Regions from separate parts of the Bradyrhizobium sp. UBA2491 genome, predicted to be linked through region 2. Evidence: riboswitches for the same ligand, from Rfam matches in the RefSeq annotation. Region 2 holds a riboswitch; each other region holds the start of a gene.
What was found. A riboswitch is a leader RNA that binds a small molecule or an ion and turns the genes downstream of it on or off. The one in region 2 is predicted to bind cobalamin.
Positions count from the first base shown of each region.

Region 1: it holds a riboswitch for cobalamin, as region 2 does, so the genes downstream of both, B2W55_RS05665 (TonB-dependent receptor) here and B2W55_RS28395 (TonB-dependent receptor) in region 2, are expected to answer to the same signal.
Region 3: it holds a riboswitch for cobalamin, as region 2 does, so the genes downstream of both, B2W55_RS26940 (DUF1636 family protein) here and B2W55_RS28395 (TonB-dependent receptor) in region 2, are expected to answer to the same signal.

Region 1 is NZ_DDOP01000017.1:88,771-98,264, forward strand. Features, by position in the region: gene B2W55_RS05660 (PepSY domain-containing protein) at 1-526, opposite strand, end outside; gene B2W55_RS05665 (TonB-dependent receptor) at 529-2,820, opposite strand; cobalamin riboswitch at 2,928-3,123, opposite strand; gene B2W55_RS05670 (CobW family GTP-binding protein) at 3,215-4,144, opposite strand; gene B2W55_RS05675 (amidohydrolase family protein) at 4,146-5,636, opposite strand; gene B2W55_RS05680 (LysR substrate-binding domain-containing protein) at 5,738-6,625, opposite strand; gene B2W55_RS05685 (NAD(P)H-dependent oxidoreductase) at 6,716-7,291, shown strand; gene B2W55_RS05690 (hypothetical protein) at 7,301-7,696, opposite strand; gene B2W55_RS05695 (ABC transporter ATP-binding protein/permease) at 7,842-9,494, opposite strand, start outside.
Region 2 is NZ_DDOP01000081.1:85,843-95,336, reverse strand. Features, by position in the region: gene B2W55_RS28400 (FecCD family ABC transporter permease) at 1-741, opposite strand, end outside; cobalamin riboswitch at 854-1,051, shown strand; gene B2W55_RS28395 (TonB-dependent receptor) at 1,219-3,432, shown strand; gene B2W55_RS28390 (hypothetical protein) at 3,552-3,713, shown strand; gene B2W55_RS28385 (hypothetical protein) at 3,818-5,107, opposite strand; gene B2W55_RS28380 (MFS transporter) at 5,336-6,559, shown strand; gene B2W55_RS28375 (CYTH and CHAD domain-containing protein) at 6,602-8,170, opposite strand; gene B2W55_RS28370 (MarR family winged helix-turn-helix transcriptional regulator) at 8,352-8,804, opposite strand; gene B2W55_RS28365 (chloride channel protein) at 8,882-9,494, shown strand, end outside.
Region 3 is NZ_DDOP01000079.1:43,016-52,509, forward strand. Features, by position in the region: gene cbiB (adenosylcobinamide-phosphate synthase CbiB) at 1-239, shown strand, start outside; gene cobD (threonine-phosphate decarboxylase CobD) at 251-1,219, shown strand; gene B2W55_RS26930 (cobyric acid synthase) at 1,221-2,669, opposite strand; gene cobO (cob(I)yrinic acid a,c-diamide adenosyltransferase) at 2,682-3,332, opposite strand; cobalamin riboswitch at 3,371-3,581, shown strand; gene B2W55_RS26940 (DUF1636 family protein) at 3,673-4,047, shown strand; gene cobW (cobalamin biosynthesis protein CobW) at 4,044-5,078, shown strand; gene cobN (cobaltochelatase subunit CobN) at 5,078-8,326, shown strand; gene cobG (precorrin-3B synthase) at 8,323-9,486, shown strand; gene B2W55_RS26960 (precorrin-8X methylmutase) at 9,486-9,494, shown strand, end outside.

The DNA of each region.
Region 1 (9,494 bases), on a different contig from region 2:
GCGACGAGACATAGAGTTCGGTACCGGCGGCATCGCCAAGGCCGATCAGATAGAGCGGGCGCAGCGGGTCGAAGCGCGCGGTGACCGACCATTGATCGCGCGTCACGGTGTCGAGCAATTGCGGATGCACCGCATGCGGATGACGGGCGGCAATCGCCAACGCCTGATCCGGTGAAATGCGATCGACGACACCGCCATCGACTGCCGAAACCGTGACGGCGGCACCTTTCCAGCCGGCAATGCGATAGACCGGCGTGTCGTTCATCATCGAAAGCCGCAGGTCGCGCGGATAATGCTCCATTGCTGCGATCGCCATCGCACGATCCGGCGACACCTGCACCTTGCTCCAGGTGATGGCGGGGAGAGCGGACAAGCGCTCCGCGTCGGTGAGCCGCGGAAAGGCCACGTACATCATGACGAGGCCGGAGATGAACCACATCACGAACAGCAGACACGTCGCAATGCCGATCCAGCGATGGACGACATAAAGCCATCGCCGCCCTCGCCGGATCAGAGCCTTGCGCATGGTCAGAACTTCACGTTGACGGACAGTTCGGCGGTGCGCGGCATGCCCAGCAGCCATTGTCCCGTGCCGTTGGAGGTCACCGCATAGACCTTGTCGAACAGATTGTAGACCCGGAACGCGACCGTGGTCCGATCATCCGGCTTCCACCTGATGCCGCCATTGACCACATTGTATCCGGGCCGCAACTGGGTGTTGGCAAGGTCCGAGTACATGGCACCGACGATCTGCACGCCGCCATAGACCGACCAATTGGGCGCAAAATCCCAGGTCAGCCAGACGTTGGAAACCTGCTGCGGCACGTTGACCGGCACATTGCCATTGTAGCTGACCACCTTGCCACCGACCACCTGGCTGTTGTTGTCGTATCTGGCGCGCAGCAGCGCAAGATTGGCATCGACGCGCCAGCCATCGTTCAGCGCCAGCCCGATCGATCCCTCGACCCCGCGGGAAGATTGCTGACCGATCTGCAACGCCAGGCCGGCGGTCGGATTGCTTGGATCGGGAATGGTCAGGCCGGTCTTGACGATCTCATAGCCCGCCAGCGTCCACTCGCCGCGTCCGCCCCAGAACGACTGCTTGACCCCGATCTCGGTCTGCTTGCCGGTCGCAAGCTGGAAGGTTTTCTGCGATGTCGTCAGCGAGATCAGGTTGGTGACCGGATCGACGCCGACCGCGTACTGACCGTAGAACGCGAGGTTCTTGATCGGCTCGTAGACCAACCCGGTGCGCCAGCTGGTGCCGGACAGCGAAACGCCAAAGCTGTTCGCCGGCGTCCTGTAGTCGGTGCGATCGATATCGGGGCGATCATATCTGACGCCAGTGACGAGCGACAATTGATCGGTCAGCGACAGACGATCCTCGGCGAACAGCGCGTACTGATTCACGATCGAGTTGAAGCCGGGCGCGGTCGGAGACGTCGTCGCGAAGAATGAACCGGGATCGAAGACGTAGGGATTGACCGACGATGTACCGCTATAGGGCGAGTTGTTGGTGTGGGTGAAGTCGATGTGGTTGACGTCGAACCCGGCAACAAACTGGTTCGCAAGCCCGAAGACGTGACCGTTGAAGGTCGCATCCATTCGGTTGCCGACCTGCTTCTGGTCGTGGAAGATTTCGATATAGTTGTTGCGGTCGAGCAGCTGGGTCTTGGGATTCCAGGTGTAGTTCTCGATATCACGCCAGTGCCGCTCGCTGGTCAGGTAATACAGGGTGTTGTTGATCTTGATGCCGTCGGCGACATCCCACTCGGTCTTGAACTGGGTCCAGCTGTCCTGATAGCGGATCGTGCTGTCGAGCGCGTTGTAGTTCTTGAAGCGTAGCGCATCCTGGATCGAGCCATTGATCAGCGGGGTGCCAAAGTAGCGTGACGGACTGCGGTCGCCGTAATCTTCGGAAAGCGTGAAGGCGAGACTTTCCGACACCTGCGCACGCACGGCAGCTGAGATCACCACATTCGATGTCTTGTCGCGATCGACCCAGCCGTCCGACATGTTGCCGGTGGCGTTGACCCGGTAGGACACATTGGGGCTGATCGGACCGGTGCTGTCCACCGACAGCCGTCGCGTCATGTTGCTGTCGAGCGAGACCTCGGCCGCGTTGTAAGGCGTGCTCTGCGGCTTCTTCGGAACGACGTTGATGACGCCGCCGATCGCGCCTTCGCCGTACAACACCGAGGCCGGCCCACGCAGCACCTCGATGCGATCCGTGGACCAGGTGTCGTAGGGAAACGTCAGCGTGCCGGAGCCGATATAGAAGCGTGTTCCGTCATAGAGCGTCATCACCGAGTTGCTGCCAGCAAAGCCGCGGTCGCTGAACGACAGCCCGCCATTGCCGGGCGCCGGCGTCGCGATGAAGCCGGCCGCATTCTGCGTGACGGCATCGAGCACATTATGCTGGCCGCGTTCCTGGATGGTCTGCGCCGTGATGATCTCCACGCTGGCCGGCGTCTGCAATGGCGTCAGATTGAGCCGGCTGCCGGTGGTTCCCGGCTTGGTGGCATTCAGCGTCGGCGATGGCGATCCCGATGTCGATGCAGACGATGCGGCCGCGGGCTGCGGCGCGCCGCCCGCCACCGCGGTCGTTGCACGGCGGGACCTCGGTCGCGATGTGGTTGCGGTATTGGCTGCTTGCGCAGCGGGTTTCGGCTTGGCCGCGGCCGAAGGCGAGACTTCGATCGGATCGAGTTTCGTTGCAGGAGCGGACTGCGCCAGCACCTCGGCCGGCAGCAGCAGCGACGACAATGAGCAGAACAAACCGAGGCGCAGCCCCAGCGCAACGGAAGACGATGACGACATCAAGGAAACTCGCGGTAACGTGGCACGTCACCGCGAACGCGGACTGGCGCATTGCTCAACGAGCAACGTTCCGATCCCACCAGGACGCCCCCGCCCGATGTGCTCGCGTGTGACCACGACTGACGGCAGGTCTCCTGGCTCACGGGTCATCGCCTGTCGACGCCTTCCCGGGCCTGACAGCCCAGTGGCAAATTGACGAAAGGCTCGCCGTTTACAGTTGCGGGGACAGCTGCGGCATTGGGGTTTCCCTCGCACCGCATTCCCTTTTGATCCCCGAAGGGAACCGTCGACAAACGATTAAGAGCTGCTCATCGGGCTGTCAATTCGCTGTGATCACCGCACACATGCTTTGCGGACAAGCGTTGCTGCAACGTCACTATTGATTGCCGTCATTTCATGGTGCCTCGACGCAGCCGTCCATAATCGCATCGATCTCGCCGCGCGACAGCGCGCCCATCTCGGCGATGAACACGATGCGCGTCCGCGGCACCCCGGCCGCCGGCGCCCCGCCCGCGGTCAATGTCGCGCGTCCGCCGGCCAGTTGAAATACCATCGGCCGGCCGGGCTGCTCGACCGTTTCGAACAACCCCTTCGCCCGCGCGAGCTTCGGCGCCAGCCTGCCGATCGCCTGCTGCAATCGCGGCAGGAGCACCCGCCGCTCCGACGTCCAGCTCAGTGTCTCGAACCGGTCCGCTGCCGGCCGTCTCGGCGTAATCTCTCGCAGCACCGGCACATGATCGAGATCCGCCGGGAACAGCAACGCCGCCGGCACCTCGCCGTGCACGGCATCGACCACGACCGCCGCCGGACGCACGGCGCGGACGGCATCGCGGATCGCGGCGCACGCGGCTGCGTCGGCGAGATCAATCTTGCTCAGCGCGACGATGTCCGCCGCCCGCAATTGCGACCGCAGCAGCGCATCATCCAGCGCGGTCACCGGCTGCGTCGCGTCGACCACGCACAGCACCGTCTCCAGCGGCGCCTCCTTCCAGATCACCGGATCCATCAGGTTGCGCACGATGTCGGCGGGATCGGCGATCCCGCTGGTCTCGATCACGATGAACTCGGGACGCGGATCACGCCGCAGCAGGGTTGCGAGCGTGCGCAGCAGGTCGCCTTCCAGCGTGCAGCAGATGCAGCCATTGCTCAGGCTGACCACGCCATCGCTGGCGCCGGCGATCAACTCAGCGTCGATGTTGATCGCGCCGAAGTCGTTCACCACCGCGGCGATGCGCCGGCCTTGCGCATGCGCCAGCAGATGGTTGACGACCGTGGTCTTGCCCGCCCCGAGGAAGCCCGCGACCAGCAGGATCGGGACCGGCACGTCAGGCCCCGGTGACGGGCCGGCGCACCGGCCGGCCGGGACGTGCCGCGACGTCGAGCACGCCATCCTTGATCAGCGGCTGGCCGCTGACCACGAGGTGCCGTACGCCTTCCGCCGGGCGATTCATGGCGGAGAAGGTCGCGCGATCGCTCAGCGTCTCGTAGTCGAACACCACGACGTCGGCATCGGCGCCCGCCTGCAGCCGGCCCTTGGCGCGCATCGCCGGCGTGCTCGCCGACAGGATCTCGGCCGGGATCAGCGCGCATTTGCGGATGCCTTCGAGCAGCGACACCTTCTTGCGCTCGCGCACCCATTCGCGGATGAAACGGGTGAAGCACCCCGCCGAACGCGGATGCGAGGTGGCGTCGTCCGGCAGCGGCCAGGCATCGCCGGTGTAGGGGCGGCCATCCGACAGCGTCCACGGCATCGCGTCGGAGGCGATCGCGCCGCCCGGATACAGCACCGCCATGTCGAGCAGGTCGCGATGATGCGAGTTGTTCTCGATGTCGAGCACATGCCACAGCACCAGCGTGGAGGGCTCCGCGGCCTGCGCCGCCAGCAGCTCCTCGCGGCTGCCGAAGCGATGACCGTCGGTGACGCGCTGCACCGAATCGTAGCCGAGGCCGTTGCGCTCCTCGAATTTTGGATCGCTGAAGAAGGTCGCCGCCAGCACCGTCGAGCCGGTGCCATAGGGATAGGCCTCGACCGTGATCGGCAGGCCCTGCGCCTGTGCCTTCGCGATCAGCGCGACGCAGCGTTCGATGTCGGTCTTGCTCGACGAGTTGAAATGGCAGATGTGCATATGCGCGCCGGTGGCGCCGGCATAGCCGATCAGGCGGATATAAGCCTCTGCCGCGCTTTCGGGGTCGATCCGCGACATGTAGGCGACGTGGGTGAAGGTCGGCACCGCGTGATTGGCGGCGAGCTGGCACACCGCGGTCAATTCCTGCACGCCGGCGCCGGGCGCATAGGCGTTGAGGATGCCGATGCCGATGCCGCCCTCGTTCAGGCCGTTGGCGAGACGTTCGAGAATGCCGCCGACTTCGCCCTCCGTCGCCACATTGTCGATCCAGCGGCGGTCGCGCATCGCGCTGCCGAACGATTCCAGCGAGCTCTCCGAATTGGAGCCGGTCATCGCGCCGATCCGGGCGAACGCCCAGTTGGCCGCGGCGCCGTAATTCAGCACCCGCCCCTTTTCGGCCTGCCGCTTGTACCAGGATGCGACCGGCAGCACGCCGGCCTCGAGGTCGAGCGATGTCGTGACCCCGTCGAAGGCCTGCATGCGATCGGCCGGAATGGTCTGGCCATGCGCGTGCAGGTCGATGAAGCCGGGCGCCACCACGAGCCCGGTCGCGTCGATCTGCCGCTCGGCGCCGCCAAGCCCGGTGCCAACAGCCGCGATCTTGCCGTCGACCACGGCGACATCGCCGATCGCGTCCATCCCGCTGGCTGGATCCACCACTCGGCCACCGCTGATCACCAGACCACCCATCTCGCCATTCTCCGCATGTCCAAAATGAAGCCTCGACCAACGGCCCCATCAACGCTTACGACCGGCGCCATCCGGCGCCAACAGCCAAAATTGCATCGCTCTTATCGCAGCAACCCGGCAAGGATCGTCGCGACATGTTGTAGCGCAGCATCCTTCGCGCGGCGCCGGTGCCAGGCCAGATGCAGGGAAAATCCTGCCGCTTTGATCGGCGGCGGAAATGAGACCAACCCGCTGAAATCGGCGACCACCCGCGAGGGAAGCATCGCGATCATGTTGGAGCCGCGCAGCAGGCTTGGCACCATCTGAAAGGTCGGGACCACGAGCCCGATCCGCCGCGACAAATGCCGGCTCGCGAGCTCGGCATCGAGCGGCGAGCGGTTGTCACCACGGCCGGAGACGAGAACATGAGGATAGGCAAGCCATGTCTTGAGATTGAACGCCTTCGCAGCCGGATGCCGCGCCCGCATCGCCACGACGTAGTGCTCGACCATGACCTCCTGGCGATGGAGGTCGTCTTCGGCCGGCGGAAACACCGAAACGGCGAGATCGCTGCTGCCGTCGATCAACGCCGCGCGCGCGGCGTCGGCGCCATGCCAGGGCTGGATCACCAGATCGATCCCGGGAGCCGAGCGTTGCAATTCCTGCTGCAACGGCGGGACGACGAGCAGGGCGGGGTAATCCGTCATGGAGATGCGCAAGACCTGGCGAATGTCGGCGAGCCGCACCTGCGGCGGATCGACCAGTTCGGTCAGACCCGCGAGCAGCGATTTCAACGGCGCGCGCAACGTCTCGGCCTTCGGCGTCAGATACATCGTGCCCCGGCCGCGCTCGAGCAGATCGTCGCGGAACAGCTCGCGGCAGCGTTGCAGGGCCGCCGACGTCGCCGGTTGCGACAGCCCGAGCCGGTCGGCGGCGCGGCTGACATGGGCCTCGTCCAGCAAGGCGTCCAGGATCACGAGGAGGTTGAGGTCGAGCGACCGTAAATTCATAGAACAGATAATACAGTAGATTTATTATCGATTGGAGTAATTTATGCGTCTGCCGCATGCTCGCTCCATCAACGCACAGGAGCCGACCACATGACCAAGACCCTCATTCTCGTCTTTCACCGCGATCTCTCGCAATCCAAGGCCAACGCCGCGCTGGCGGCCGCCGCGGCCAGCCTGCCCGGTGTCGAGGTCGTCGACATGCAGGCACTGTATCCCGGCGACATCGACATGTTCCGGGACGGTGAGCGCGAAGCCGCCCGCCTGCTCGCCGCCGACCGCATCGTGCTGCAGTTTCCGATCCAGTGGTACTCCACCCCGGCGCTGCTGAAGGCATGGCAGGACGCGGTCCTGACGCGGATATTCTACGTCGCCTATGAGACGGAGGGCCGGTTGCTCGAAGGAACCCCGCTGATGGTGGCGGCGACCGCCGGCAACGTGCACGACGCCTATCGCACCGGCGGCCGCAACATGTTTCCGATGATGGACTTGCTTGCGCCGCTGCGCGCCACGGCGCATCGCTGCGGGCTGCCGTGGTCCGATCCCTTCATCATGTACGAATCGGACCGGCTTTCGCAGCAGGCGCTCGAAGCCGCAACCGCAGACTATGTCGCCAAGCTCGAAGACTGGATCGCATCCACGCCGGCTCCCCTCAAGCAGGCGGCATAGGCCGGCTGCTCAAGCCCGTGCAGCGCGCCGCGGCGGCAATCCTCTCCAGAGATCGTCGCCGGACCTCGCCCGACCTGGAACCATCCTTGGCGGCGTCCGGTCTTTCGCGATCGCCGCCTCGAACGCACGCCGCAGCCGGGGATTGTCGATCTGGGCCTCGAAGCCCCGTAGCACCGCCTCAGCCTGTATGTGGCGTCCGGAGATCGCGTGGCACAGCTCCGCGGTCGTCCTGCGGAAGAAGCTGAACGAGACGTCGGCGGCGCCACTCAACCGATCGAGTTCGCCGGCCACCGCCAGCACGTGCATCCGGTCGGCGTCATCGAGCGTCACCGCGAAGCGCAGGACGGCGAGTTGCCAGGCGCAGAGCAGCCTGCCCTGCGGTTCGGTCGCTCCTGCACTGCGCATCAATCGAACACCCCACGCGCCGATCGATGGCGCGGCGGGACTATCCCTTTGCAGCAATAGGTTTTCGAGGGGAGGCTGCGGGCGATCGTATAGGATTCGCATAAGCGGTGCGCCGGCCGTTACTGGCCGGACGCGCACCGCATGCTCAAATCCCCTCGAATTGCAGCCGCGCCAACCGTGCATAGAGGCCGCCCGCGGCGACCAGTTCGGTGTGGGTGCCCTGCTCGACGATCTTGCCCTGGTCCATGACCAGGATGCGGTCGCAGGACAGCACGGTTGCCAGCCGGTGCGCGATGACGAGCGTGGTGCGGTGGCGCATCAATTCCTCCAGCGCGGTCTGCACCAGCGTCTCGCTCTCGGCGTCGAGCGCGGAGGTCGCCTCGTCGAGCAGCAGCAGCGGTGCATCACGCAGGATCGCGCGCGCGATCGCGATGCGCTGGCGCTGGCCGCCGGACAGCGTCACGCCGCGCTCGCCGAGCTGGGCGTCGAAGCCGCCGGGCAGCCGGCGCAGGAATTCGGTGGCATGGGCGAGATCGGCGGCGCGCTCCACTTCGGCATCGGTGGCATCGGGCCGACCGAACCGGATGTTCTCGCGGGCCGAGGCAGCAAACACCACGGAATCCTGCGGCACCAGCGCGATCCGCGCCCGCACCTCGGCCGGATCGGCCTGCCGGATCGGCACGCCGTCGAGCGAGATGGTGCCCGATTTCGGATCGTAGAAGCGCAGCAGCAGGTGGAACAGCGTGCTCTTGCCGGCGCCGGAGGGGCCGACGATCGCGACCTTCTCGCCTGAACCGACCTTCAGCGACACGCCGTCGACCGCGAGCGCATTGGGCCGGGTCGGATAGGCGAAGCTGACATCGTCGAAGCCGACATCGCCGCGCGCCGGCTGCGGCAGCGCCCGCGGCGAAGCCGGCGCCGCGATCTGCGGCTTGACGCGCAGGATCTCGAACAGCCGTTCGGCGGCGCCCGATGCGGCCGAGACCTCGCCCCAGACCTCGCTGAGCTGGCCGAGGCCGCTGGCGGCAAAGGCCGTGTAGAGAATGAACTGGCCGAGCCGGCCCGGACTGATGGCGCCGACCAGCACGTCGTGCGAGCCGACCCAGAGGATCACGACGACGCTGGCGAACACGATGAAGATCACGATCAGCGTCAGCACCGCGCGCGCCTTGGTCGAGCTGCGCGCGGCTTGATAGGCCTGCTCCACCTCGCCGGCGAAACGCGTCGTGGCGAGCCGCTCGCCGGTATAAGCCTGCACGGTGCGGATCGCGTTGACCAGCTCGGACGCATAGGCGCTGGCATCGGCCAGCGTGTCCTGGGCGGTGCGCGACAGCCGCCGCACCCAGCGGCCGAACGCGACCAGCGGGATCACGATGATCGGGATCGCAAGCAGCACGAAGCCCGAGAGCCGCGGGCTCGTGATCACCATCATCGCGGCGGCGCCGAAGAACAGCATCAAATTGCGCAGCGCGATCGATACCGAGGCGCCGACCGCCGACTTGATCTGCGTGGTGTCGGCGGTGAGCCGCGACACCAGTTCGCCCGACCGCGCGGAATCGAAGAACGAGGGCGACAGCGAGATCAGATGCGCGAACACGTCGCGCCGGAGATCGGCGACGATGCGCTCGCCGATCGTCATCACGAGGTAGTAGCGCGAGGCGCTGGCACAGGCGAGCACCGCGACGACCGCGATCATCACGCTGAAATAGCTGTTGATCATCGCGATGCCTTCGGGCGTGAAGCCCATGTCGATCATCCGCCTGACCGCAACCGGCACGATCAGCGTGGTGATCGCCGC
Region 2 (9,494 bases):
GAGCCGCAACCTTCCGACGTCGACGCCGAGACTTTGCGCGGCCTCCTCGCCGAGCGTCAGCGCGCGGAACGCACTGGCCTGGCTGAGCAGGATGGCGGCGCCCGCGACGATGAAGGGCAGCGCCAGCGCGACGTGCTGGAAGCTGCGGTCCTCGAGCGAACCAAGCAGCCAGAACGCAATCTCCAGCACCACGAAAGGATTGCTCGAGAGATTCATCACCAGCGCCGTGGCGGCGCCGGCGAAGCTCGATATCGCGAGCCCTGCGAGGATCAGGATCAACAGCCCGGCATTGCGGCCGGCGATCGCGAGCAACGCGAACACCGAGCCGAAGGCGGCGATGATCGCCACCACCGGCAGCGCGTAGGAGCGCACATCGGCGAGGCCGAGCGCGATCACCAGCACCGCGCCGAATGCCGCCGATTGCGGCGCGCCGAACAGCGATGGCGACGCCAGCGGATTGCGCAGCAAGCCTTGCAATGCCGCGCCGGACAGCCCGAGAATGCCGCCGATCGCGAACGCCAGGATGGTACGCGGCAAGCGGATCTCGCGCACGATCACCTGCGCGACGTCGCTGCCGCCGCCGAACAGCGCCTCGATCACCGCGAGCGGCGACAACCGCACCGGACCGACGCCGAGCGAAACCACCAGCAGCAGCACGACGAGCGCGAGCAGCGCCGTGGTGGCACCCCACCGGCGCCGCGCCGCGACCTCGGCCGCCAAGGCAAAATCCTGCACGCTCATCCAATCCATGCTCTTACAGCGATCGCCGTGGCAGACAAGCGACACTCGATAAAAACCGTGACCGCCTCGCCGCCGCCGGACGCCCGCCGGATTGACTTTGCTGCCCGGCCGAACGCTAGTTGAACATGACGGTTCTTTAATGAGATGAAAAGGGAATGCGGTGCGGGGAAACCTCCCCAATGCCGCGGCTGCCCCCGCAACTGTATGCGGTGAATCCTTCGTCAGATGCCACTGGGAAACTCGGTCCTGGGAAGGCGACGAAGGGTAACGACCCGCGAGCCAGGAGACCTGCCGTCAGCCGTGGTCACACGCGACGATGCCGGTCGGGGAGTACAGGCATGAGCTTCACCGGATGCCGCAAGTGCAATGGTGAGACTGGGTTCGCGGTGACGTGCCACTGACGTCATTCCGAGGCCGCACTTTATGTTTTGCTTCCCTTCCCATCGGCGCCGCCGCGCGCTTCTGCTCGCGTCGACGATGATCGCCCCTGCAATCGCCGCCTCCGCCGCGCGGGCGCAGCAAGTCCCGTCTCCCGATCAGCTCCCGGCCATCGAGGTCGCCAAACCGAACGACCAGAACGTCACGCGCGCCAAGCCGGCCGCCGACGAAGCGCCGGCGCCGCGCCGCCCGGCGCCGGGCACCTCCCAGAGCAGCGATGCCGGCAGCGGCGCCGGATCGAATTCGACCGGAACCGCACCGGCCACCGGAACGGGCGGCAACGGCGGCGGACGCCAGTTCGCCGGTATCGTCGGCTCGTCCTCGACCGTGATCACGGCCGACGACATCGCGCATTCGCCGGTGCAGTCGCTGCCGGAAATCCTTGCCCAGGTGCCGGGCGTACAACTGCAAACGCTCTATGGCGGCCCGAACGGCGCCAAGACTGCGGTCGATCTGCGCGGCTTCGGCGCCTTCGCCTCCGACAACACCCTGTTCCTGCTCAATGGCCGCCGCCTCAACGACGTCGACAAGGCCGGCTTCGACCTCACCACGATCCCGCTCGATTCGATCGCGCGCATCGAGATCAGCCGCGGCAATAGCGGCGCCGTGCTCTACGGCGACAACGCGGTGGGCGGCGTCGTCAACATCATCACCAAGACCGGCGCCGGCGGCCCGCCAGCCACGATCAAAGCCGAGGGCGGCGTCGGCTCGTTCAACACGCGGATGGCCGCGATCTCCGCAGCACTCAATTCGGGGCCGTGGTCGACCTCGTTCTATGGCAACGGCATCAAGTCCGACGGCTACCGCGCCAACAATGCGCTCGACCAGCGCAACGCGGTCGGCAACGTCAACTACAACACGTCGGACCTCTCTGCCTTCCTGACCGTCACCGGCAGCGATCAGAAGCTTGGTCTCCCCGGCGGACGGCTGGTCGATCCGTCGATCGGCGTCAACGAGTTGCAGACCGACCGCAGGGGCACCAGCACGCCGTTCGACTACGCCAACCAGCAGACATCAAGCGTCACCGCCGGCTTCACCAAGACGTTGATGAACGGCGTCGACCTCATCGTCGACGGCGGCTGGCGGCAGCGTGACACCCAGAGCGGCTTCTTCGGCACCGTGCCGACCATCAGCTTTGCCTCGACCTACAACGATGCGGCGTTGCAGACATGGTCGATCACGCCGCGGCTCAGCATCAAGAACGTGGCCTTCGGAATGCCGTCGACGATCCTGACCGGTATCGACTATTACGACTCGACCTTCCGCGAGGCGCGCGGCGCCTACCAGGGCGTCGACCCCTACCACATCTACAACATCGAGCAGCAGACCGTCGCCGGATACTGGCAGCATACGCTGGGACTGCTGCCGACCACCGATGTCTCCTACGGCGCGCGCGTCCAGAATACCAGCGTCTCGGCACGCGACCGCTACGACCCGAACGCGCCGTTCGCGTTCGATACGCAGGCGGCTCCGCTCGACAGCAACGAGACGCAATATGCGCTGCATGTCGGCGTCGAGCATCGCTTCACCGACACCTTCTCGGTGTTCGGCCGCGCCGCCCGCGCCTTCCGCACCCCCGATGTCGACGAGCGCGTCGCATCCGGCCCGTCGTTCGATCCGGTGACGTTCGCGCCGATCCCGCAGAACTTCCAGCTCAAGACCCAGACCTCGGAGGACGTCGAGGGCGGCTTCCGGGTCAAGACCAATCGCTTCCAGGTCCAGACCAGCGTCTATCTGATGGATCTCGAGAACGAGATTCATTTCAACCCGGTGCTGTTCTACAACGTCAACCTCGATCCGACCCGCCGCTACGGTTCCGAGACCAGCGCTTCGCTCAAGGTCAGCGACACCGTGACCCTGCGCGGCGGCATGGCGGTCACCCGCGCCGTCTTCCGCGAAGGCATGTGGGCCGGCAACGACGTGCCGCTGGTGTCGCGCTACACCGGCAATATCGGCATCACCTGGAATATCTGGCAGAACTACCTGGTGTTCGACGCCACGGCGCGGGCCTGGAGCTCGCGCGTCATGGACAACGACCAGGCCAACACCCAGGGCCGGATTCCCGGCAACGCCACCGCCGACATCAAGCTGAGCGGGCAAGTCGATCGCTTCTTCTGGTCGCTCAGCGTCAACAACCTGTTCAACGCGCTGTACTACGACTACGCCATCGCGAGCTCGTTCACGGCCGGCCGCTTCTCGGCCTATCCGCTGCCCGGCCGCACCTACATGGTGAAGGCCGGCGCGACGTTCTAGGCATGCCCGGACAAAGAGCGGCGCGGGTGTGACCTCACCGCGCCGTCTCCTCACATGACGAGCGCCCACGAACTGGAGTAGAATTCCGGCGACTGATTTGACCCGCGCAGGGGAAACGCATGGCCAAGGCCGGGAAGCAGGACAAGGGCGGCACCAAGCCTGACGACAAGGCGAAGAAGCCTCCACCACCCGCAGCGCCGCCGGACGACGAGTCCTACGAGGATGGCGACATCGCCACGCCGAAGCTCGATCGCTACGGCAATGACGACGAGCCGTTGTAGGACTATCCACGATGTCGTCCTGGCGAAAGCCAGGACCCATTACCCCTGAAGCGCGCTATTGGGCACCGTGCCGCCCCGGCGTGCCACCAAACTTGTATTCGTGGTTATGGGTCCCGGCCTTCGCCGGGACGACGTGTCGAGAGATCGTGCATAAAATCCTCCCCCTCGATCGTCCTGATGCTCGCGCGGTCGAGCAGATGCGCGCCGAAGCCGCCGCGCGCCAGCGATGAGGCGATCGGCGGCGAGGCCAGCAGCAGCGCCGTCGTCATCGCCACCGGCACGGCTGAAGGCCAATCGAGCCGCACCGGCGTCAATTCCTCGGAGCTGCCGCGATAGAGACCCTTGCCCGCGGCGATGCGGCCGCATTCGCGGATCAGGTCACGCCGCGTTCCGTCGCGGGAGGCGCTGCCGAACAGCGCCTGCATCGCCAGATGGGTCCGCACCCCGGCGCGGCCGTCGGGCAGCCGCGCCGGGGTCTCGCCGAGCGAGACGCGCAGCAGCAGATCGACCAGATCGGTGCCGGCGCGATAGGCGTTGACGGGCTCGACCAGCCGCGGATTGCAGTCGATCAACAGCGGCGTCGCGCTGTCCAGCGGCATGATGACGTCGACCGAGAGCGCGCCGTGCCAGCGAAGATGCGCGCCGATGGTCTCGAGGCTGGCCCGGATCGCCGGCCGGCTCACGCTCTCCTTGATCGCCTCGCCGCCGCCGACACCGGCCGCGACCTGCCGGTAGGCGTGGAAGCCGACGAGGGCGCCGCGGCAGAACACCGACTGGGCCTTTTCGACCGTGCCGGTGATCAGATCCTGCGCCAGCACCTCGCCGGCGAAATCGCCTGACGATTCGAGATCGTAGAGCGCGCGATTGAGATCGCCGGCGTCGCGCACGAACCAGATGCCGCGGCTGGCGGTGCCGACCGAGGTCTTGACCACCGAAGGAAACCGGATCGCCGCGCGCAGCTCGTCGGCCGAGGTCACGATCCGGGTCGGCGGCTGCGGCAGGCCGAGCCGGTCGAGCAGGCGGCTGAAGCCGGCCTTGCCGTGCACCGCGCGATAGCTCGCGAAATCCGGCAGCGCGAGGCCGGTGTGCGCCTTCAGCCGGGCCTCGGAGCGGGCGAACAGGAAGCCCTGTTCATGGGTCGGCAGCAGCACATCGAAATGCCGCGCCGCCAGCAGGCGCTCGACGAAGCCGAGATAGCCGGCCGGATCCGACCGCAGCGGCGGGCAATGGTGATATTTGCGGACGAAGCGGGAATAGCGCGCCAGGCACCAGCGCGCCGGATCGCAGATCTCGACGTGATGGCCGGCCAGCCCCAGGATCGTGATCGCCTCGCGGCTGGAGGTGCTGGAGCCCTCCGACACAAGCACCCGGAGTGGCGTTCTGGCGTCGACCATGGCCGATCATCCCCGCACGGCCACAATTTGTCGCTGCATTTAATGCCGCATGTGTCGATCCGGCACGGCCGTGCCGGGGGCAGCCATGCGCCTGTGTTCATGGACAATTAGCCGCCAACCTCTATTTTCTGCCGGCCCTGCCGGGCATGGCTTCTCGACGCGTTTTGTGCATGCGAACCGGTGCCCGCTTCGCTGCAAAACGCTTACGGAACTGGGGTTTTCACGGACATGGTCGATATTCTGGCCGCACCGCAGCAAGCGAAAGCCGACAGTGCGGCGCGCACGCTGACCGGGATTTCGGTCGCCCATTGGGTCAGCCATTTCCATATCTTCGTGCTGCCGATGCTGTTTCCGTTCCTGAAGCAGCAGCTCGGTGTTGGATATGTCGAGCTCGGCCTGGCGCTCACCGTATTCGCGGTGGTCTCGGGCCTGACCCAGGCGCCGATCGGCTACCTCGCCGACCATATCGGCGCGCGCAAGATCCTGCTGATCGGGCTGACGGTCGGCGGCTGCGCGCTGATCGGGCTCGGCCTGCATCTCAGCTACACCTCGCTGATCGTCTGCGCCGTGCTGCTCGGCCTCGCCAACAGCGTCTATCATCCGGCCGACTACGCCATCCTCTCGGCCCATATGGACGAGGCACGGATGGGCCGCGCGTTCTCGATCCACACCTTTGCCGGCTTCCTCGGCGGCGCGGTGGCGCCGGCGATCATGGCGGCGCTGGTCGCCTCGGTCGGCGGCCTCGGCGCGCTGATCGTGGCCGGCGCGGTCGGCCCGCTGGTGGCGCTGTTCCTGATCGTGCTCGGCATTCCCGACGCCGGCGCCAACAAGAACAAGGCCAAGGACGACGGCTCACAGAAGGCGAGCGTGATCACGCCGGCGCTGATGGTGCTGACGGCCTTCTTCACGCTGCTCAGCCTGTCGACCTCGGGCATCAACAATTTCGGCGTGGTCGCGCTGATGGGCGGCTACGGCGCGTCGTTCTCAACCGCGAATATCGCCCTGACCGCATTCCTCGGCTCCAGCGCCGCAGGCGTGCTCGCCGGCGGCTATCTCGCCGACTGGACCCATCGTCACAGCCAGGTCGCCGCGGCCTGCTTCGCGGTCAATGCCGTGCTGGTGCTGCTGATCGCGCTGATGAACCTGCCGCCGGTGGCGCTCACGCTCGCGATGGGGCTCGCCGGATTCCTCGGCGGCGTGATCGCGCCGTCCCGCGACATGATGGTGCGCAACGCAGCACCTCCCGGAGCCGCCGGCCGCGCCTTCGGCATCGTCTCCACCGGCTTCAACTTCGGCGGCATCGCAAGCCCGCTGCTGTTCGGCTGGATCATGGACCAGCACATGCCGCATTGGGTGTTCGGCGCCTCGGTGGTCTTCATGGTGCTGACGGTGCTGCTGGCGCTGGTCACCGAGCGCAAGCCGCAGACCTCCGCGGCAGCGATCCAGGCGTAATCTGGTGAGGGCGGCCGCACGGACCGCCCGCGGCCGATAAACTCAGCGGCCCCAGAATGCGGGCGTCGCCTTGAACCGCCGCCAGCTCTTGCGCAGCGCTTTCGCGACCGCGATCTGATCGCGCGCCAGCCAGCCGGCCATCGCGCCGATGCCGAGATGCAGTGCAGGCTGGTCGTCCTGCCGGATCGTATGCAGCAGCACGCGCGTGCTGCCGATGTCGCACACCCGCCCCAGACTGTTCTGCAACCGGGCGAGCCGCTTCACATAGCGCTTCGCCGGAGCGTGGGTCGCATAAAGCGGCAGGAAGAACTCCGCCGCATAGCGCAGCTTCTTGAGGTCGATCCTGAGGGTGTGCTGCGCCTGGATATCGAGCCGCCGGAAGTGCGCGCCGCGCTTCAATGTCTTGCGATGCAACCGACCCAGAATCTGATCGGCGAGCACCGGCATCGGTTGCGACAGGACGGCCAGCGCTTCGCTGTCGATCTCGTTGCGCCAGCCGCGGCGCTCCACCAGATGCCCGAGCGAGAGCAGGAAGCGGCTGCACCGGGGATCGGCGAGCACGCTCTGCAAGGTCCCGTAGCTCGACTGCCTCTGCTGCTGAACCGCCTGGCGCAAGCCATCGAGGTCGATGTCCGGAACCGCCTTGACCAGGCGGGTGATCGTCGATTCGGCGAACACGTCCCAATCCCGGGCGCGGCCGAGTTGCCGCATCAACCACTTTGCTTCGCCGTTGATCGCCCGGAATGCCGGCGATGGAATGTCGCGCCGAAACAGTCCGCAGATCGTTCGCAGGCGGCGCAACGCCACGCGCATCTGGTGCACGCCCTCGGAGTCCGATCCCTGCTCGGCCACCGCGTGATTCTTCAGGAGATGATGCCAGCAGGAGCCCACCAGCAATGCGATGACGTCGTCGACCGCGAGCTCCGCGGTGATGCTCGACGCTTCGGCCTTCACCGCGGATGGCGCCACATCGAACGCCAGCGCATAGCCGCGCTCCGCCTTGCTGCGGGTACCGATCTGTAGCGGCGCGGCATCGAGCAATTGCGCGCCGAGGTCGAACAGGACGCCGGCATTGCCGCTCTTCAGTTCGATCTCGATTTCCGACAGCACCTCCTGGCGCGCATCGGCCTCGATCGTGCCCTCGTCGAATGCGACTTCAACCGACGCATCGGGCAGGTCGAGCTGCCGCGCGTGCCGGCGCACTTTGGTCTCGAACACCGGCACCAGCATATCATTGCTCAGCGTCGCCACGGGATCGCCGACCTCGTCCGCCGGGAACAGCGCGAGGTCAGGGGTGATCCCCGCAACCGGCATTTCCCATTGGCGCCGCAACAGCGGCTGCGCGGGATTGGGTGGAAGCTTCAGCGTCTGGACGAAGGTCTTGCCGCTGTGCCGCACGCGTAGCGACATGCCGTGCCGAAACAGCAGGCGCTCCGGCGTGTCGTAGTAGACGGTTTCCCGCCGGTGAAATGCGCCGCGGTTACGTGCATGCTGCACGATGCAGGGCGCCTCGCGTAGCTTTTCGAGGCTTCCTTGCGGCGCCAGCAGCTTGAGTTCGAATTCCGCCTGATCGCCATGCCTGATGGCAATAGCAGTGCCCGCATCGGTCACGACCGGCCGCCGTCCATTCAATGATATTGTCCCCACCCGGTCTATGAAGGTTTCATGACAATGACAAGGCATAACGCCCTGTCGCAGCGCGCATTAAATCTAGCTTCGACATGCTATGGTTGTATGATACCCGGAACCTAGCCTAGGGCGAGAAACGCCGCAGCTTTGTGCACGCAACCATTCATTCCGACCGCCGCGACAGCACCTGCTTCAAGAGCGGCTCGATCCGCGACAATTCGTCGAGATGAACCGCGGACAATTCGGCGAGATGACCAGCCGCGCGCCCGGTTAGTTTCAGCAGCACCCGCCGCTGGTCGGCAGGATCGAGCACGCGCTCGACCAGCCCGGCGTCCGACAGCCGATCGACCAGCTCGACCGTGGTGTGGTGGCGAAGCCGCAGCCGCTCGGCCAGATCGCCGATCGTGACCGGCCCGCCGCCGGGAAATCCCCTGATCGCCAGCAAGGCCTGATGCTGCCGCGGCGTCAGGCCCTCGGCCTTCGCCGCCTCCTGGCTGAACTCCATGAAGCACCGGATCAGATAGCGGAATTGCGACAGCGCCTCGTAATCGGCCTGGCTGGGAACCCGCTTCCGGGCCTTGTTCGGCGATTTCGGAGGGCCTTTCAAAGCTGCCATTCGAGGTCTCCCGCTTGAAATTATATCGCAATACGATATTACGCGCGCATCCACTTCGTCAGAGCCTTACGCCAGCCATGAGCGTCATTTCCACCAAATCGAGCACGTCCGCCAAAATCGGCGACAAGGCCAGCCACCTCCTGAGCGACTTCACGACCGATCCGCGCGTCGTGATGATCTCCGCGATCGCCGTGTTTGTCTCCGTCGCCGGCGTGCTGGCCGGCGCCGGCCTGCTGCAATTGATCAAGCTCGCCACCAACATCGCCTATTTCGGCCGGTTCAGCTTCGCCGACCTGAAATTGCAGGACTCGCCGCTTGGTCTCTGGACCGTGCTGGTGCCGGTCGCCGGCGCGCTGATCATCGGCCTGATGGCGCGCTTCGGCAGCGAGAAGATCCGCGGGCACGGCATTCCGGAAGCCATCGAGGCCATCCTGCTCGGCCGTTCGCGGCTCGACCCCAAGGTGGCGATCCTCAAGCCCTTGTCGTCGGCGATCTCGATCGGCACCGGCGGCCCGTTCGGCGCCGAGGGTCCGATCATCATGACCGGCGGCGCGATCGGCTCGCTGATCGCGCAGATGCTCCCTGTGACGGACAACGAGCGCAAGACCCTGCTGGTGGCGGGCGCCGCCGCCGGCATGACCACCGTATTCGGAACGCCGATTGCAGCAATCATGCTTGCGGTCGAACTGC
Region 3 (9,494 bases), on a different contig from region 2:
TGCGCGATGCACGGCGGCATCGTTCGCCGAATGCCGGCTGGCCGGAAGCCGCGATCGCCGGCGCGCTCGGCGTGCGGCTCAGCGGCCCCCGCATCTATCACGGGCACGTCGCGGACGAGCCCTGGCTGAACGAGGCCGCGCGCGATCCGGCCGCCGCCGACATCCTCGCCGGGCTGACGCTCTATCGCCGTGCCATGACGCTGCTGGCCGGGGTGTTCGTCGCGCTGGCGTTGCTGTAAGAGAGCGGCGCATGCGAGAGCACGGCGGAAATCTTGACGTCGCCCAGCAACGCTTCGGCGGGGCCGCGGACGATTGGATCGACCTGTCGACGGGGATCAACCGGCAGCCTTATCCGCTGCTCGATGTCGAGCCGCGGCAATGGAGCGCGTTACCGTCGCGATCGGATATCGAATCTCTCCACCACGCCGCGCGGCAGGCCTACGCGACCGATGCGCCGATCGTAGCGATCGGCGGCGCACAGGCGGCCATTCAGCTGCTGCCGCGTCTCGCGCCTCGCGGGCGGGCGCGCATCCTGGCGCCGACCTATAATGAGTATGCCGCGGTGCTGTCGGCCGCCGGTTGGGACGTCGAGGAAGCATCCGATCTCGCAGCGCTCGCCGACGCTGATCTTGCCGTCGTCGTCAATCCGAACAATCCGGATGGACGGCGCCACGAACGGGGCGAACTGCTGGCGTTGTTGCCGCGCGTCGGCCGGCTCGTGATCGACGAGAGTTTTGCCGACGCCGTTCCCGACCTCTCCCTCGCAGCGGAGGCAGGACGGCCACACCTCCTGATCCTGCGCTCGTTCGGGAAATTCTACGGACTGGCCGGCGTCAGGCTCGGCTTCGCCATCGGCAGCGAACGCGATATCGCCGGACTTGCGGCGATGGCGGGCCCTTGGCCGGTCTCGGGAGCTGCCATTGCGATTGGGCGGCGGGCGTTGCTCGATCGGGACTGGGCAAGAGCGACGGTTGCGCGGCTCGCGGACGATTGCGTCAGGCTCGACACGGCAGCACGCTCGCGAGGCTGGACGCTGGTCGGCGGCACGCCGCTGTTTCGTCTCTATGATGTCGGCGATGCGCTGGCCGCACAGGAGAAGCTTGCCCGCGGCCAGATCTGGTCGCGGGTTTTCCAGCAACAGCCGGGATGGTTGCGCCTCGGCCTGCCGGGCAACGAAGCCGAATGGTCGCGGCTCTCTGCCGTGCTGGCGCGCGGATAATCTAGCGCGCCAGCGCCAGCAGGCCCTCGACATCGAGATGGCTCTCGATGTGCCCGGCCAGCGCGTCGAGCGCGCTTTCGACCCTGGCACCGTAGGGCTGATCCGCGGCCGCGATATCGAGTCGCGCAAGGAACGCCTTGCGGAAATCGTCCGAGGCGAACAGGCCGTGCAGATAGCTGCCGTGGACGCGTCCATCGGCGGAAACGGCGCCTTCCGCCGCGCCGTCGATCGATGCGAACGGCCGCGCGCGATCCGCCCCGTCGGTGTGCCCGATATGGATTTCGTAGGCGCTGATCGGCTGACGGGTTGCGGCATGGACCGCGCTGACGCGGGTCAACGTCTTCTGCTCGGTCATGACGGTCGTGACGTCGAGCAATCCGAGGCCGGGCGTTTCGCCGGCGGGACCTTCGATCCCATCGGGATCGGCGACGCTCCGCCCGAGCATCTGGTAGCCGCCGCACAGGCCGAGCACATGGCCGCCGCGGCGATGATGCGCCAAGAGATCGATCTCCCAGCCCTGCGCGCGCAGGAACGCGAGGTCGCCGCGGGTCGATTTCGAGCCGGGCAGGATGACGAGTTTTGCATCACCAGGGATGGCTTCGCCCGGACGCACCATCACGAGATCGACACCGGGCTCGAGCTTCAACGGATCGAGGTCGTCGAAATTGGCGATCCGCGACAGCGCCAGAAACGCAATCTTGCACTGGCCGGGCTTGCGCGCCTCGCCCAGCCCGAGCGCGTCTTCGGCCGGAAGCTCGCCGGCGCGGCCGAACCACGGCAGCACGCCAAAGCCGCGCCAACCGGTACGGGCTTCGATCAGCCGGTAGCCGTCGTCGAACAGCGTCGGATCGCCGCGGAACTTGTTGATGACAAAACCCTGGATCATCGCGGCATCGTCGGGATCGATCACCGTCTTGATGCCGACGAGCTGTGCGATCACGCCGCCGCGGTCGATGTCGCCGACCAGCACCACCGGCACGTCGGCCTTGCGCGCAAAGCCCATATTGGCGATGTCGGCCTTGCGCAGATTGACCTCGGCGGGGCTGCCGGCGCCTTCGACCAGCACCAGGTCGGTGCGTGCCTTGAGGCGGTCGAAACTTTCCACCACGGCACCCATCAGCGACGGTTTCATCGCGGCATATTCGCGCGCGCGTGCGGTCGCGATCCGCTTGCCGTGCACGATGATCTGGGCGCCGACATCGGTCTCCGGCTTCAGCAGTACCGGGTTCATGTCGGTGTGCGGCTCGACGCCGGCGGCGAGGGCCTGCAAGGCCTGCGCGCGTCCGATCTCGCCGCCGTCGATGGTCACGGCCGCATTGTTCGACATGTTCTGCGGCTTGAACGGCAGCACGCGCAGGCCGCGCCGCATGGCGGCACGCGCGAGGCCCGCGACGATGAGCGACTTGCCCACGTCGGAACCTGCCCCCTGGATCATCAATGCGCGCGCCATGGCGTTGGGCTCTTAGAATTCGACGCCCGGCTGGGCCTTGATGCCAGAGCGGAACGGATGCTTCACCAGGGTCATCTCGGTGACGAGATCGGCGATCTCGATCAACTCGTCCTTGGCGTTGCGCCCGGTGAGCACGACATGGGTCATCGCCGGCTTCGACGTCTTCAGGAAATCGACCACGTCTGCGATCGCCAGATAGTCGTAGCGCAGCGCGATGTTGATCTCGTCGAGCACGACCATGCGCAGGTTTTCGTCCGCGATCAGCTCCTTGGCCTTCTCCCAGCCGGCCTGCGCTGCCGCGATGTCGCGGGCGCGATCCTGGGTCTCCCAGGTGAAACCTTCGCCCATCGCGTGGAATTGACAGAGCTCGCCGAAATGCCCGGTCAGCAACCGGCGCTCGCCGGTATCCCAGGCGCCCTTGATGAACTGCACCACCGCGCAAGGAAAGCCATGGGCCACGCAGCGCACGATCATGCCGAAGGCCGACGATGATTTTCCCTTGCCGGCGCCGGTATGAACGATGATCAGGCCCTTTTCGCCGCTCTTGGTCGCCATGATGCGGTCCCGGGCGACCTTGATTTTCGCCATTTTGGCCGTGTGGCGCGCCTCCAGCGAAGCCTCGCTGCCGGCGTCCTCGCGCTCGCCACCCTGTTCAGAAATCATGTGATATTCCTTTGGCTTGACAAGTACTGGGCTTGGACGAATGGTGGGCCCGCGCTGGTTCCTGTCCTACGACAGGCGAAGAGGGAATGCGATAGGGCTCAGGTTCGGGCCCGAAGCGCAGCCGCCCCCGCGACCGTGACCGGAGAGATGTCCAAGGCCACTGATTTCCACGGAAATCGGGAAGGCGGGGATCGAAGGGCGACAGCCTGCTCCGCAAGCCGGGAGACCTGCCAGTGCAGCAATTGAGACCGGCGGACGGGGGTGTTCCGCGACGGGGAACGAGCCTCCATTGGTTGGTTCGTTTGCCTCATCGCCTCCAACTGCCAATTCGGGAAGAGCGATGAGCGTTACACTTCATGTCTGCATCACTTGCCGCGCCGGCCAGACGGTGGCCGAAGGTGAAACCACGCCGGGCGCACGTCTGCACGCCGCGATTCGCGACGCCGGCGTGCCTGATGGGGTCAATCTGGTTCCCGTCGAATGCCTGTCGGCGTGCAGCCAGGGCTGCTCGGTCGCGCTCAGCGCGCCCGGACGGTGGTCCTATGTCTATGGCCGCCTGTCGGAGGCCAATGCAAAGGACGTGATCGCCGGCGCGTCCGCCTATGCGGCGGCGCCGGATGGCATCGCGCCGTGGCGCAGCCGACCAGAAATCTTTCGCAAGCAGTCGCTTGCCCGCATTCCACCCATTGCCGTCGTGCCGGAGGCCGCTGAATGACAACGCTCACCAAAGTCCCCGTCACCGTCGTGACCGGCTTTCTCGGATCCGGCAAGACCACGCTGATCCAGCATCTGATCCGCAACGCCAACGGCAAGAAGCTCGCGGTGCTGGTGAACGAATTCGGCAGCGAAGGGGTCGACGGCGATATCCTGAAATCCTGCGCCGACGCCAATTGTCCGACCGAGAACATCGTCGAACTCGCCAATGGTTGTATCTGTTGCACCGTCGCCGACGATTTCATCCCGGCGATGGAGCAACTGCTGGCGCGTCCCGTGAAGCCCGATCACATCGTGATCGAGACCTCGGGGCTTGCGCTGCCGAAGCCGCTGCTCAAGGCGTTCGACTGGCCGGAGATCCGCTCGCGGATCACCGTCGACGGCGTGATCGCGCTGGCCGATGCCGAGGCGGTCGCTGCCGGTCGTTTTGCGCCGGATCCGGTCGCCGTCGATGCGCAGCGCGCCGCTGACGACAACCTTGACCACGAGACGCCGCTCTCGGAAGTGTTCGAGGACCAGATCGCCTGCGCCGACATCGTGCTGCTGACCAAGGCCGATCTCGCTGGCGCCGAGGGGATCAAGGCGGCGAAGCAGGTGATTGCCGCCGAGATGCCGCGTGAGGTGCCGATGCTGCCCGTGGTCGACGGCACGATCGATGCGCGCGTGATCCTGGGTCTCGGTGCGGCGGCGGAAAATGATCTCGCGTCGCGTCCGTCGCATCACGACGGCGAAGAGGAACATGAGCACGACGATTTCAATTCGGTGGTGATCGATCTTCCGGAGATCGCCGATATCGATGCGCTGGTGGCCTCGATCAAAGGGCTGGCGCGCGAGCAGAACGTGCTGCGCGCCAAGGGCTACATCGCGGTCGCGGGAAAGCCGATGCGCCTGCTGGTGCAGTCGGTCGGCGAGCGGGTGCGGCATCAGTTCGATACGCCGTGGGGTGCGCGGCCCCGGCAATCGAAGCTGGTCGTGATCGGCGAGCATGGCGACATCGATGAAGCGGCGATCAGGGCCCGGCTTGGTGTCTGATGCATGTCATCTTCCGCGAGAGTCGCGGCCTTGAGGAGACCGCGACACCAAGGGACCTCGGCCAGGATCCGGCCGATCTCGTGGTGTTGTCGTTTTCCGACAGCGATCTCGCGGCCTTCGCAGCCGGCTGGCGGCGGGGACGCGCCGCGTTACCGTCGCTGCGGCTCGCCAATCTCGCGGAGCTGCGCCATCCGCTGTCGGTCGATACCTATATCGAGCGGACGCTCGCTCATGCGCGCGGCATTCTCATCCGTCTGATCGGTGGCGAGCCCTACTGGTCCTACGGCCTGGCCGCGGTGCATCGGCTGGCGAAGGAGCGCGGCATCGCCCTGGTGGTGCTGCCGGCGGACGGCCGCGACGATCTGCGGCTGGATGAGTTCTCGACCTTGCCGGTCTCCGCGCTGCGACGGCTCAAGGTGTTGTGCGACAAGGGGGGGCCGGTTGCCGCGCAGGCGGTGATATCGCAACTGGCGCTGGCGTCCGGACTCTATGCCGGGCCTGTCGTCGGCGAGATCGATCTTCCCGAGACCGGCGTTTACGATCTCTCCCGTGGCGCCGTCGCGGCGCTGCCGGCATCGGATGGCCGGCCGCGGGCGCTGGTGACGTTCTATCGCTCCTATCTCGCGGCCGGCGACACCGCGCCGGTCGATGCATTGATCGATGCGTTGCGCGCGAAGGGCTTTGACGCCCACGGGATCTTCGTCACCTCGTTGAAGGCGGCGGGCGTCGCCGATTGGCTGCGGGCGCAATTCGCACCATGCGCGCCGGCCGCCATCGTCAATGCGACCGCGTTCTCCGCGGCTGGCGAGGACGGCAAGACGCCGTTCGACGCCGCATCGTGTCCTGTCTTCCAGGTCGCGCTATCCACCGCGCGGCGCGAGGATTGGGCCTTGTCGCTGCGCGGCCTGTCGCCCGGCGATCTCGCGATGCACGTGGTGCTGCCGGAGGTCGACGGCCGCCTGTTCGCGGGCGTCGTGAGTTTCAAGCAGCCGGGCGAGCGCGATCCCGATCTGCAATTCGCGCATCTCGCGCATCGGCCGGATGCCGGGCGCGTCGCGGCGATCGTCGCGCGTGTCGCTGCCTGGCACCGTCTTGCCGGCAAGTCCGCGCAGGACAAGCAGCTTGCGCTGGTGCTCTCGAATTATCCGGGCCGTCCGCATCAGATCGCGCATGCCGTCGGCCTCGATGCGCTGGCCTCGGTCGAGGCGTTGCTGGCGGATCTTGCGGCGGCGGGATTTGACGTCGAGCCGGTGAGGTCGCCGGGCGACGCGCTCTTGCGCCGTAAACTGGCTTGGGACGTGCGCGAATATCGCAAGGCGCTCGCCAGTCTTCCCGAGCAGCTCCAAGATGATCTGGCGCGCGCGTGGGGAGCACCAGAGGATGATCCCGATTGCCGTGACGGCGCCTTTCATTTCGCCGCGATCCGATGCGGCAAGTCGGTCATCGCCGTTCAACCGGAGCGCGGTGATGTCGGGCACCGCGATGCCGACTATCACGACCTGTCGCGCACGCCGCGTCATGCCTATGTCGCGTTCCATCTCTGGCTCCGGCAGCAGGCTATCGATGCCGTCGTCCACATCGGCGCGCATGGCACGCTGGAATGGTTGCCCGGCAAATCGGTTGCGCTGTCATCGGCGTGTTGGCCGGAAGCGTTGATCGGCGATCTGCCGGTTGTCTATCCCTTCATCGTCAACGACCCCGGCGAGGCGGCGCAGGCCAAGCGCCGGATCGGCGCCGTGACGATCGGTCACTTGCCGCCGCCGCTGGCACAAGCCGCGGTGCCGGAAAGCCTGCGTGCGCTCGAGCGCTTGCTCGATGAATATTCGACTGCCGACGGTCTCGATCCCGCCCGACGGCAGCGCCTGATCGCTGCGATCCGCGAGGAGGCACGCATCGCGGGCCTCGAGGATGATCTGGGTCTTGCGGCGTCGGTCTCGGCGGCCGAGGCGATTCCGCAAATCGACCGCTTCGTCTGCGATCTCAAGGAGAGCCAGTTCGGCGACGGCCTGCACGTCTTCGGGCAGGGCGCTTGCGGCGAAGCGGAGAAGGCCGCGTTGCTCGATGCGCTCGCCGGCCGGCGGGTTGCGCCGGGGCCGTCAGGCTCGCCCTATCGCGGGCGCAGCGACGTGCTGCCGACCGGCCGCAATCTGTACGCGGTCGATCCGCGCGCGGTGCCGACGCCGTCGGCGCATGCGCAAGGCGTGAAGCTCGCCGAGGAACTGCTGCGCCGTCATTTGCAGGATCACGGCGACTGGCCGAAAGGGCTCGTCATCGATCTCTGGGGCTCGTCGACCATGCGCACCGCCGGCGAGGATTTTGCCATGGCGCTGCATCTCGCCGGCATCGCGCCGCGCTGGGATCACGGATCGGGTCGGGTGACCGGCTACGACATCATCGCGCCGGCGGAGCTCGGCCGTCCCCGTATCGACGTGACGCTGCGCGTATCGGGCTTGTTCCGCGACGTGTTTTCGGGGCTTGCCCAATTGTTCGAGGCTGCCACGGAAGCCTTGTCCGAACGCAGCGATGAAGCGGACGAGAATCCTTACCGGCAGCGCATCGCGCGCGTGTTCGGTCCGCGCCCCGGGCATTATGGCGTCGGCATCGCGTCGCTAGCCTATGTCTTCACGCCGGAGGCCCGTGACGCCGCCGGCGAAGCGTGGTTGTCGGCGTCCTCCTGGGCGATTGCGTCCGATGGCGAGATCCGCCCCGATCGCGAAGGCATCGAGGCGCGGCTCGGTGCTGCCGACAGTTTCGTGCATACCCAGGATCTGCCTGAGACCGACCTGCTGCTGGCGGCGGATTATGCCGCGCATGAGGCCGGCATTGCAGCGGCTGCTGTCCGGCTGGGCACCAAGATCCCGTCGCTCTATCACCTCGACGCGACCCGGCCGGATCAGCCGCATGCCCGCTCGCTGACCGAGGAAATCTCGCGGGTGGTGCGGGCACGCGCCGCCAATCCGGCATGGATCGCAGGCATGATGCGCCATGGCTTCCGCGGCGCTGCCGAGATCACTGCGACGCTGGAGCATATGGCGGCATTTGCCCATCTCGCCGGCGCGGTGCCGCCGCATCTGTTCGACCTCTATTACGACGCGACGCTCGGCAATGACGAGGTTCGCGGCTTCATGGCGCGCGACAATCCGGCGGCGCTGGCTGCGATCGAAACCTGCTTTGCCCGTCTGCATGACGCGTCGCTCTGGCAGACGCGGCGCAATTCGATCGCGGCAGCGTTGCAGGAGGCGACATGAGCGCGGTTGCGATCAAGGGCTGGTGTCCCGGCGCGCTGCGGCCGATGCAGTCGGGCGACGGGCTCGTGTTGCGCATCCGCCCGCGAGGTGGACGGCTTGAAGCAGCGCAGGCGGTCGGGATCGCCGAGCTGGCCGCACGATACGGCAACGGCCTGATCGACCTGACCAGCCGCGCCAACCTCCAGATCCGCGGCGTCAGCGAAGTGGGTTATCCGGCCTTGATCGACGGACTCGGGGCGCTCGGTTTGCTGGACGCGGATTCCGAGACCGAGGCGCAGCGCAACATTCTGGTGACGCCGTTCTGGATCGCCGGTGACGACACGAGCTCGCTCGCGGCCGAACTTGAACGGGCGCTCGCCGGTGCTTCGCTCGATCTTCCGACCAAGTTCGGTTTCGCAATCGATGACGGCACTGTCCGGGTGCTGACCGGCGCGTCGGCGGACATCAGGATCGAACGCGATCGCAACGGTGGGCTGCTGGTGCGTGCCGATGGCGTCGAGCGCGGCCGTTCAGTCACCCGCGGCGAGGCCGTGCCGGTCGCGTTGGCGGTGGCCGAATGGTTCGTCGCCTCCGGAGGCGCCAAAGGCGAGAAGCGGCGGATGGCGACGCATCTGGCCAGCGGCGCGACCTTGCCCGACTTCCTGCGCGGCGATGCCGAGCCCGTGGCCCGATCGGCGGCGCCTGTTCCCGGCCTCTACCCGATCGGCGCGATGGTCGGCGTCGCGTTCGGGCAAATGCCGCACCAGACGCTCAACCATCTCGCCGCATCCGCGCAGGCGCTGCGGATGACGCCGTGGCGGATGCTGCTGGTGGAGGGGATGCATGAGATGCCCTGCGGGGCGGACCTCGTCACCGACGCCGACGATCCGGCGCTGCGCGTCATCGCTTGCAGCGGCGCGCCACGTTGCGGTGAGGCGCATGCCGATACGCGTATGCTGGCGTCAGCGCTCGCCCGGCACATCCCGGCCGACGCCCGGCTGCACGTCTCCGGTTGCCCCAAAGGTTGTGCCCATTCCGGTCCTGTTGACATCACGCTCGTGGCAACGCGAGAAGGCTTCGACCTGATCCGCCGCGGCACCACGCGCGATACGCCGGTCAGGCGGGGCCTGACCGGCGCGGAGCTCGCCGCCAACCCCTTGCTGTTGATGGGAGGCGGTTGATGCCGCAC